2 regions of the Paenibacillus lutimineralis genome follow, and region 1 is predicted to be linked to the other one. Evidence: riboswitches for the same ligand, from Rfam matches in the RefSeq annotation. Region 1 holds a riboswitch; the other holds the start of a gene.
The links. A riboswitch is a leader RNA that binds a small molecule or an ion and turns the genes downstream of it on or off. The one in region 1 is predicted to bind cyclic di-AMP.
Positions count from the first base shown of each region.

Region 2: linked by a shared signal. The riboswitch ahead of EI981_RS16130 (hypothetical protein) and the one ahead of EI981_RS00505 (C40 family peptidase) in region 1 are both predicted to bind cyclic di-AMP.

Region 1 covers NZ_CP034346.1:107,615-112,995, forward strand. Annotated here, with positions in the region: gene EI981_RS00500 (GNAT family N-acetyltransferase) at 1-396, opposite strand, end outside; gene EI981_RS00505 (C40 family peptidase) at 641-1,111, opposite strand; cyclic di-AMP (ydaO/yuaA leader) riboswitch at 1,115-1,250, opposite strand; gene EI981_RS00510 (C40 family peptidase) at 1,493-1,984, opposite strand; cyclic di-AMP (ydaO/yuaA leader) riboswitch at 1,988-2,123, opposite strand; gene EI981_RS00515 (hypothetical protein) at 2,344-3,177, opposite strand; gene EI981_RS00520 (M1 family metallopeptidase) at 3,243-5,243, opposite strand.
Region 2 covers NZ_CP034346.1:3,658,635-3,664,015, forward strand. Annotated here, with positions in the region: gene kdpB (potassium-transporting ATPase subunit KdpB) at 1-138, opposite strand, end outside; gene kdpA (potassium-transporting ATPase subunit KdpA) at 159-1,838, opposite strand; gene EI981_RS16130 (hypothetical protein) at 1,889-2,296, opposite strand; cyclic di-AMP (ydaO/yuaA leader) riboswitch at 2,413-2,610, opposite strand; cyclic di-AMP (ydaO/yuaA leader) riboswitch at 2,715-2,954, opposite strand; gene EI981_RS16135 (MerR family transcriptional regulator) at 3,241-4,056, shown strand; gene EI981_RS16140 (MFS transporter) at 4,089-5,291, shown strand.

The sequences.
Region 1 (5,381 bases):
GTACGCTCGGATCGCTCTTTTGTTCCAGGTCAGTACCTCGAGATCCACCTCATTACTAGGCTTACGACGCAGCGCCTCCTCCGCGATCGCGATGACAAATGATTTACCATAGCCGTGACCACATAAATCAGGTCTCATCCCGACCCCAATACGGGTTACTCCTTTGAGAGGGAAGTATTGGGCAAAGCCAGCGAGCTCGCCGGTCTCATCCAATAGGGAGGCGTATTGTTCGGCCCGTAGTGCAGGATTGCCGAATTCTACATCGAGCGCCTTCATCTGTTCCCAAGGGAGCCAGCTATATACGTCATAGGGAGAATCGTAGCGCCAGGTGCAGATATCTGCGCCATGGTCTTCTTCCATAGGTACAATAAGAAATTTCGGAATATACTTTTCCATATTTACGCCTCCTTGCTTATTGCATGATAGGATGGATGCCTAGATTACCTTTTTAAACTCACTCTAACGGGAATTCTATTCCTTGTAAAGGTGTTAGCGCGATTTTAGAATATTTTGCTTACCCAATACGTTGTAGAAGCGGATATAAAAAAATGCAACTGATTCCGGGCTTGGAATCAACTGCATTATATAGATAAATGATGATAAATGAATGAATGAAAGTCAAATGGTTGAACGCTGGAGATTAAGCTTGGGCATACAGAGAATAAGTATATTGACTAAGGATACGCTTGGCGCCGACATAACGCGCTTTGTAGTAGCTATTGCTCAAGCTGTCGATACGAACGCCCTTGGATGAGGAGGAATGCGCGAATTCTCCATTACCAACATAAATGCCTACATGGGACACGCCACTACCCGTCGTATTGAAGAAGACGAGATCGCCAGGCTTCAACTGGCTCTTGCTTACTGCAGTGCCTTGCTTGAACTGATCCGTCGATACACGAGGTAGGGTTACGCCCATTTTCTGATATACATATTTGGTGAAGCCTGAGCAGTCAAAACCGCTACTGGCGCTGATTCCACCTAGTCTGTAAGGTGTACCGTATACCGAGTCAACAACATTAGTTAGAGTGGTGCTCGCAAAAGCATTGCCGCTTTGCATAGTGAAGAAGATGGCTAGGCTTGCTGCGGCTGCGATGATTGTTTTTCTCAAGATGTAAACTCCTTCCAAGGCCTGCGAGGTTAGCTTGCGGATTCGGTTGAAGGTTCCCTATGGCAGCGTGATAGCGGCCAATTCACCCCAGATGGTTCCCCCGTTTCCCGGGTGCTTAGGAATTCGGCTGTTCTTAGTTGATTCACCCAAAAGTTACGATAGTTACAATAAAGTTTACAAACTTGTTACTATTACATTGGTCATTTTACCAAACCCGCCCAGGTTTGACAAGCTTGTCGATAGATTTGATCTGTAAGTCTGTGTTTATATTTGAGTGCATAGGCATAAAGGGCCAGAAGTAGGGGGAATGCAGGCCCTTAGGCAAATAAAAAACCCGCGGTTGTGATTCTAATTGAATCGCCGCGGGCTTAAAATTCGTTATTATTCTACATCATCGTGATCTGTAACTTCTCCAGTAGCATCTTCGTACTTGTCAGAACTCATAACGCGCTTAGCTCCAACATAACGGTCTACATAATATTTCTCGCTCAATTTGCTAATTACAACGCCCTTGGAAGTGGAAGCGTGAGCAAATTTGCCTTCACCTACATAAACACCCACATGAGATATGCCTTTGCCTGAAGTGTTGAAGAACACCAGGTCGCCGGCGAGTAGTTCATCCTTGGATATGGATTCGCCCATTTTATATTGCGATCCCGATTGGTGAGGAAGCTTGATACCGATTTTGGAGAATACATACATCGTAAATCCTGAGCAGTCAAACCCAGAAGTCGTTGTACCACCGGATACATACTTCGTTCCGAGCGCTCCATCAATAGCAGAGTCTAATTTGGAGTCTGCGAAAGCGCTGCCAGTTCCGATGGAGAAGAGCAATGTAACACCAAGAGCTAATGTAGTTAACTGTTTCTTCAAGAAAAATACTCCTTCCGATTGCCTACGAGGTTAGCTTACGGATTCGGTTGAAGGTTCCCTATGATCCCTCTCTAGCGAGATCAATTCACCCAAAGTGGTTCCCCCGTTCCCCGTTAAGGGAATTCGGCCATGATTTCGTAAATAATTGTTATAATTACACTCGCTATTGCTATTACTTGACTTATTATGACAATAATGATTACAAAACTGTTACTGAATTTCTGCTGTTGTTATTGTAACAAAGAGAAGTATATTTTGGCAATGGTTAATTCACAAGATTCAGAGAGAAAAACAAAGAACAAGGCCTCCGATTCTGGCGGAGGCCTTGTGGTATAAGGGATTGTAATAGTGAAAAAAAATTAACTTTTTTGTGATTTCATTTCCCATAGTTGATATTGAGAGGTTATTTCCCAAACTCTAAACAAACTTCGTATGAAAGGATAGCTTTGCTGCAGAATAAGAGCGAGTATTCCGGTCCATATCCACGATACTGAGCCAAAGATTAAGAACAAGATCAGTGCAAAAGCTCCAAGTAAGAGAGAGATGCCTGCTCCAGGAAGCGCATATCGAATACCTATTAGAATAGAACCCCATAGCCCCTTTTTAAAAAGATAGCCAAATTGCGCGAACAGCGAGATTTGGTCAATGAGCCAGCAATAGATCATCCATGCAAGTAGAACGCCCGACATCTTCAGGATCGGGGTGATCTGTATGGTTCCTGAGCGAAGTATGTCTGGCAGAAGTCCCTGAACGTGAGGGAGAATCCATAATAGGGGAAGGCTGATTAATATAAGTTCGATAAATAGGAAGAAGAACACCGGCTTCCCAAACTCCTTCATGCCTCGGAACAGCGGAAGTCCGCTCTTTCGCTCCTCCTTGGACATTAAGCCATACAGGATCCCTGCCTGGAGCAGGGGCGTCACTAGCAGTCGGATGAGAGCCATGCCGAGCAGCATCCCCAGATAGAGACGGATGTCTGGGCTATGCTTGAGCTCGTACTGACCTTCCAGAAGGAATAGAGACTGGCTGAGCATATTGGGCGGGGGATCTGGGTATCTAACCAAGACCTCCGTAACTACTGAATTGACGAGCCTGTATAAAAATAGTCCCCAGAGCAGTTGATACAGAAACAGAATGATAATAGAGGGAAGCTGGTTTTTTATAAGACTCCATCCATTACGTATATAGATCATACTTTTCCCCCTCAGAGTTTTGTTAAGGTAAGGCTTCATAGAATACGGCCGCAGAGGTTAGATATCTACCATAATAACGATCCGAGTACGATCTCCAGCAATTTGACGATCGTTAAGGTAGAGCGGGTACCCACTGGTTCCTGAACCTCCGCCTTCAGGTAGTTGTTAATATGTTTGTTCTCTAGAACGAGCGCATATTCAGGATCGATTTGTACCCAATCCACAGGCTCTTTGTACTGGACCTTAATCTTCAGGGTGTCGTTATCCACATTCCAAGTTTTACGCAGAGTATGTCCGTCCTTGAACGAGAGCAATATGGAAACCTCTGGGTAATTGGCGCCCTTACGGCTTATATCGATGATTGATTCATAGACCGATCCGCTGCTCGAATTGGAGGGATAAATCTGAATTCGATCGACTGAGAAATCAGCCATTTTGTCGCTATATACGTATTGGTTGAAGTATTCCTTCCACGATCGACCCGTGATCTGCTCAACGGTACGCTGGAAATCTTTTGTTGTCGGATGCTTGAAGCGGTATTTCAGGCTGTAGCTGGACATAATTCGCTTCATCGTCTTGGCACCTACTTGCCTCTCAATATCAAGCAGGATCAGTTTCCCTCTATAATAAGCATTCTGGGCGTATACATCGCTATTTCCATATTTCCAGGCATTCTGGGTTAGCGAAGCCGGAGAAGTGATGATCGCTGATTGGACCGGGAGTGGAAGGTTAGTTGTGAATTCCTGCTCCATCAGCTTATCTTCGGCATAGGAGGCGAATCCTTCATCCAACCAGGCTTCCTCGAACTCATTACTAGCAATCATCCCGTAGAAATACTGGTGAGCAATCTCATGGATAACTGTACGCTCCAGCTCATTGTAATCTGGGGAGTCGCTCTTTGCTCCGAAGGAAGTAACCAGAGTTGGATACTCCATGCCCCCTGCACCGTTCGCTTCTGCGGGTGGGACCACAATCGATAACGTAGAGTATGGGTAGCGCCCGTACCACTTGCTGAAGTTAGCCAAGGCTACCTTGGCGGCATAGAAATAACGTTCCTTCAAATCCTTATGAGCAGGATCAAGATATAACTTAATCCGCACGCCGGGAATCGTGTCGGAAGAGAAGGGCTCTTCTGCATAGATGAAGTCTGGCGACGCTGCCCAAGCGAAATCATGCACATCATCGGCATAGTAATGGACGAGCTTCCGTCCATTCTGGATGTTAGCTGCCTTGGTCGGGAAGCCAGTGGCGGCGACGGTGTAGTTGTCGGGGACATCGATCTCCACACTGTATATACTGAAATCGGAATAGAATTCTGAATTACCATGGTATTGATGCAGATTCCAACCTTCAGTGGATCGTCCTCTTGTACCGGCAGGCTCGTACACGCTTATCTTGGGGAACCACTGTCCAGCCATTACAAAGTCGCCGGAGGCGCCCATGCGAGCAAAGATTTTCGGTAGCTTCACTGTGAAGTTAATCTTTAGGGTAATGCTCTCACCACTTTGGACAGAGACAGGCAGACGAACTCTAACCAGCGTTCTGTCCTTGGTATTGCCGTCATCAGGTTGGACATATTGAATCCGATGAAGCAGGGAGATCCCATCGGTTGTCCGAATTTCGGTCAGCTCCATCGATCCCCAGCCATCCTTGGGCATGGCGTCATTCCGCAGCTTGCCGCCCGATTCCTTCATAAATGTACTGTCTGCTGAAGCAAAGGCATTTGGATATAAATGAAGGTAGAGCTCATTGACCGATTTCTTGCCAGGATGCGTCCAGGTAACCGTCTCTGAACCTGTCAGCGTATTTTCCTGTTCATCCAGCTTAACGTTGATATGATATTCCGTTACACGGTTGCTGAGCACCTCAGCGGTTGGCTGCTGGATGCTCTCGCTCTGAGGCGCGGAGGATACGTGCTCTATCCCAGCTATTTGCCCAGGCTTGTTCTTATCTAAGGTGAAGGCAGCCTGATGAGTCTGGCTCTGTTGGTAGAAATACAGGGCCGTTCCAGCGACGAGGCATAGCGCGACGAAGGAAAGGCCAAAGATCAAAATTCTTCGGGTCATACAATGGATACCTCCCGTTGACAAGCATCTACAGCATGTATATGTTTGCATTTGGAAGATTATTAGCTAAAATTAAATTAAGTTGAGGAAACCGTTTCGACTATAGCTTGATGGCGTTTTTCGCTTTGAAATAAACAG
Region 2 (5,381 bases), 2.9 Mb from region 1:
TACGAGGAAAGCTCCGACTTCTACGACGAACATGACCGGATTCTTGATCATCCATATCGGATTCAGCTTCTTGAAGCTGTCCAGTACGGCTCCTTGCATCATTTTTCCGGATAACATCGATTTATGCCTAGTGCTCATGTTTAGCACACCTCTTTGATTTATTTTAGCGTCAAATATTCAGCAACAGGACCTGCGGCAAGAACCGGCAGAAAAGTAAGAGCTCCGATAAGCAATACCGTCCCTACGAGAATTCCAGCGAATAATTTATTGTCTGTCCGCAGCGTGCCGATGGTCTCCATGACGGGTTCTTTCTGCATTAAGGATCCTGCAGCAGCTAACAAGGCAATCATAGAAACATAACGGCCCAGGAGCATGACCAATCCGGTCATGATATTCCAGAACGCTGTATTATCCGCGAGACCCTCGAAGCCGGAGCCGTTATTTGCTGCAGAGGATGCATATTCATACAGTATTTGCGACAGTCCATGATACCCTGGATTCGTAACTGCGCCATACCCTAAGCCAGTCATAGCACTGATTGCCGTCGGTGCAAGCACAATTAAGGGATGAACAAGAATCGCAATAGCGATCAGCTTCATCTCCCTAGCTTCAATCTTCTTGCTGAGGAATTCAGGCGTTCTGCCGACCATTAATCCACAAATAAATACACCGAGTATGGCGTACATCACCATGTTCATAAGTCCGACGCCCTTCCCACCGAAGACAACGTTCAACATCATCTGGGATAGAGCTGCCAAGCCGCCGAGCGGAGTAAGCGAATCATGCATATTGTTGACGCTCCCCGTAGTCGCGGCGGTGGTAATCGCCGTAAAAAGTGCCGAGCCCGTAACCCCGAAACGAACCTCTTTGCCCTCCATATTTCCTTGCGTGACGTCTATCCCAAGCGTATGAAAGAGCGGGTTCCCGGCCTTCTCGCTGAAATAGACCAAAGACAGAAATGCAAGGAACAAGACCATCATCGCTGAGAAAATAACCCAACCCTGCTTCTTATTGCGCGCGAATAAACCGAATGTATAAGGTAATGACGCGCTGATCACCCACATTGACCACATCTCAATTGCATTCGTCAACCCGCTTGGGTTCTCGAACGGATGGGATGAATTGGCTCCAAAGAATCCACCACCGTTCGTGCCCAAATGCTTAATGGATTCCAGCGAGGCCACCGGTCCAAGCGAGATTCGCTGTACAGTCCCTTCCAGCGTGTTCACTGCCGTGGTAGGCTGCAAGGTCTGCGGAACCTGGAGCGCGACCAGTAGCAGCGTCACGATCAGAGAAGCAGGCAGAAGAATACGGACAATCGCCTTCACAAAATCCTCAAAGAAATTCCCCAGCAGTTGGCCTCTTCCTGTAATTCCGCGGATAAAAGCGATAGCGGCGCATAACCCCGTAGCGGCTGATGTGAACATCATCATTGTGATTACAGCCATTTGCGAGAAATAGCTAAGCCCTGTCTCCCCGCTATAATGCTGCAGATTCGTGTTGGTCATGAAGCTGATTACCGTATTGAATGCCAGTGTCGGCTCCATGCTGCCGCTTCCTTCGGGATTCCATGGGAACCACTGCTGCAGACTGAGAAGTAGAAAACTGATTGTCATCAATACCACATTCGTTGCCAGCAGACTGATCACATATTTCTTCCAATCCATCCCTTCGCGCCGCCTATAGCCGGCTATGTTGAAAATAAACCGCTCCATTGCTCCGAAGATGCGATCACTTCGATTCGGTACATTTGAGAAAACATGATATATATAAGTTCCAACCGGCTTCACCAGCAACAATATGACGCCAATCACAATGAACATTTGTAAATAATCCATAACACACTCACCCCATCTGGAATCCTACTTAATGATTTTTTAGCTCTAGCTTATTGCTCAAGCTTTGCTGCAAGCAGAAATCCAACCTCTCCGCTTACGGAATGAATGACATAAGAAGCTCCTAACCCTTTGTAAATCATGCGCGGATTTCTATTCGGAGTGATAATGAAAATCTGATCACGCGTCCATCTCCGACAGATTTGCAAATAGCGACAGGTTAATGTCATGCTCATTTCAAAAATATAACAGCGTCCGATCGGAAACGGCGGGACGATCCAGCTCTGCTCGTCATCCGTCTTGATGCGCAGTACATGTCTTACGCCCAGTTTATGAAGGACTTCTTCCTCCTTCTTGTTGTTCACCAGGACCGCAAAATTACGCTTCGCCGCGATCAGCAGCAAAATAAACTTCAGTCCAACCGGATTCGGTGCTGCTACTAGAACAAACTCTTCCTCCACTTGAGAACACCCTCCTCGAATTTGCAGAGGACAACACAAAAGAAGCCGCAGGAAAGATAGTAACCTTCCCCGCGGCTTAATGAGTGGTCTTAGACCCACTACCCGACCTTTGGTGGTTGCCTCTTCCTAGACGCTTACGAGGTTAGCTGACGGATTCGGGCGCGGAAGTCGCCCTACCTTGGAGAATACGTTTATCCTCCAAGCGATTCACCCCATGGAACTAAGGTTTAGAAGCCCGCAGATCGGGCATCACTCAGTACCGTTGGTTCCCCCGCTGCTGTCATATTCACGACAGCATTCAGCGAATTTTAATTGATGTTGCATTGTATTTTAGTTCATTTTTCAAATTAGAGCGCAAAAAACCACAGAGGCAAACGGTCCTCTGTGGCCGAATTCGTTGCGGCTCGCAGTCACCTTTCCTCTCTCATACCCACGCTGACGAAGTTAGCTGACGGATTCGGGCGGTGAGAGTCGCCCTACCTGAGAAGAGTCCATGGTCTCTTCCTCAGGATTCACCCCTGTCCGAATGGCCTGTGTTGGCTCTCACACCAGCCCTGGCCATTCAGACGATGAGCAAGCTGCGTTGATCATCACACAGCAAGCTCTTGTTGGTTCCCCCGTTCTCTGGAACATCCCAGAGATTAAGCGATCGGAATTGCTTAATATTGATTATGGATTGAATCATACCGCTGCAAGGTTTGACTGTAAAGCCAACTTCCCGGCAAAAAAGGCGATTAATTTAAAGGAATACGAAAATATACCGCTTACATTGATGCAACACTCTCTAATTTTCGCTATAGCTCATTTCTACTCTTGATTTTAAATTCTTTTATAAGGCTCCCACAGATTATAGTAACCGACCTCTTGACTCTCCCCTTTACTGGAACGTTATACTCGGTAAGCAAGTGCAAGCCTATTTAAATTACCTGCAGGGATGTGTAGCCATGTTCAAAATCAGTGAATTCTCAAAAATCAGCCAAGTATCCGTCAAGACGCTTCGTTACTACGATCAGTTGAATCTACTCAAGCCGGACTTCACGGACAAACATACGGGTTATCGGTATTATTCAGCGGATCAAATGCTCCAATTGAATCGGATTTTGGCATATAAAGAGCTTGGCTTCTCATTGGATCAAATCCGTCAAATGCTAGACGAGCAAATTCCGATCGAACAAATCAGAGGCATGTTCCGGGTGAAGCAGAATGAGATTCTGTCTATTCTGGACAGAGAACAAGCCCGGCTTGCTCGGATCAAAGATCGGCTCAGCTTCATTGAGAATGAAGGCACAAACTTGACCAGACACGATGTTATTTTAAAAGAAGTCGAGCCTCAGCTCGTGATGTCTTACCGTCAGAGAGCTTCGCTAAGCCAGATTCCCGAACTGTTCAGGCAGCTTGATTCCCAGCTTTCCAGTTCCGCTCCGTCTTCTTTAACGCAGATGGTACTCTGGCACGGCTGTGATGAATGTGATGACGATATTGATATTGAAGTCGCACGCGTGCTCCCGCAGGAACTGACGAGTCGTCCTCCATTTATCGTAAAGCAGCTTCCCCAAGTTCTGCTAATGGCTACGCTTGTACATCATTGCCGCACAACAGCACCTTGCACAGCCAGTACGGAATTGGCTCTATGGATCGAACGTAATGGATACCGGATGATAGAAAATGAGCCTCGGCGAGAGATCTGTCTTCCTCATGACAAATCAATCGACCCGGAAGCCTATATAGCTGAAGTTCAAATTGCCGTCGTTAAAGCTTGAAATCGAAAGAAGCTTATCAGAAAGGGGTTCATATGACAAAGTATCATAAACGTTTGGTTTTGAATTTATTTGTACTTACCTTCGTATTGGGAACGAGTGAATTTGTTATTGTCGGACTGTTGAGCGAAGTAGCTGCGGGGCTCCATATCGGGATTTCAACCGCAGGAAGCTTAGTATCGGTCTTTGCGATCACTTTTGCGATCGGTACGCCAATCCTGACGGCCGTGTTCAGCAGGTTTGCTAAATACCCGCTTATGTTATCCTTGATTACCATCTTTATTGCCGGAAATATAATGACAGCACTTGCCGACTCTTACGAGCTTCTCCTAGTGTCCAGAATGATCACTGCGCTTGTAACCGGGGTGCTGATCGCCCTTGCCATGTCAGTGGCCAGCGAGAGCGTACCGTTGGAGAAGAGAGGATCCGCTGTCGCTATCATTTTTGCCGGATTTACCATCGCAAGCGTCGTTGGGGTGCCCCTTGGCACTTTAATCGGACAACAATACGGCTGGCATATGGTCTTTTGGTTCACCGCTTTATTAGGCGTCATATCATTGATCGCAAGCTCTGCAACGATTCCCAAAGCACTCCAAGGAAATCGTAGTTCATTGCAAAAACAACTCGGTCTATTTGCTAATTCTCGCATTATCATTGCGTTTTTTATTCCGGCTTGCAGCATCGCAGCTACTTATACTGTATACACCTACCTGACCCCGATTTTACAGGATGTAATGGCTGTTCCTACACCATATATTAGTCTGGTATTTTTGCTCTACGGCGTGGTATCCATTTTCAGCACGTTCATCGGCGGTAAGTTGGCGGCAAACAATGGCATCAGTAAGCTGCGGTTCGTATTTCTGGCACAGGCCATCATTCTTGCTTCACTCTATCTGTCTTCCCGTTCGCTCGTGGCAGGTTTAATCAGCATTTCTTTGATAGCTTTGCTGGTATACACGATGAATTCCACCATGCAGCTGTATTTCATCGATCTGGCCGATAGGCACTCACCAACTGCCAGAGATTTGGCTTCGTCGTTAACGCCTGTGTCCGTCAATGTAGGCATCGCCCTCGGTTCGACCCTCGGCGGCTTCGTTACCACAAGCAGTCGATTGATCGATGTGTCTTGGACCGGCGGACTAGTGGCGATTGCCGCAGCCGTTTTGGCCGGGATTAGCTACCGCCTGGATCATAATAGCTCACAGTTATGCAATGATCCAGCAGGTGCAAAATGTTAAAACTACAGCTGATAACCTAAAAAATTTTACTCATGTCTCTCCTTCGTTATAATAGAGTTAGTTCATTATTCTGCCAAAGGAGCGATATTC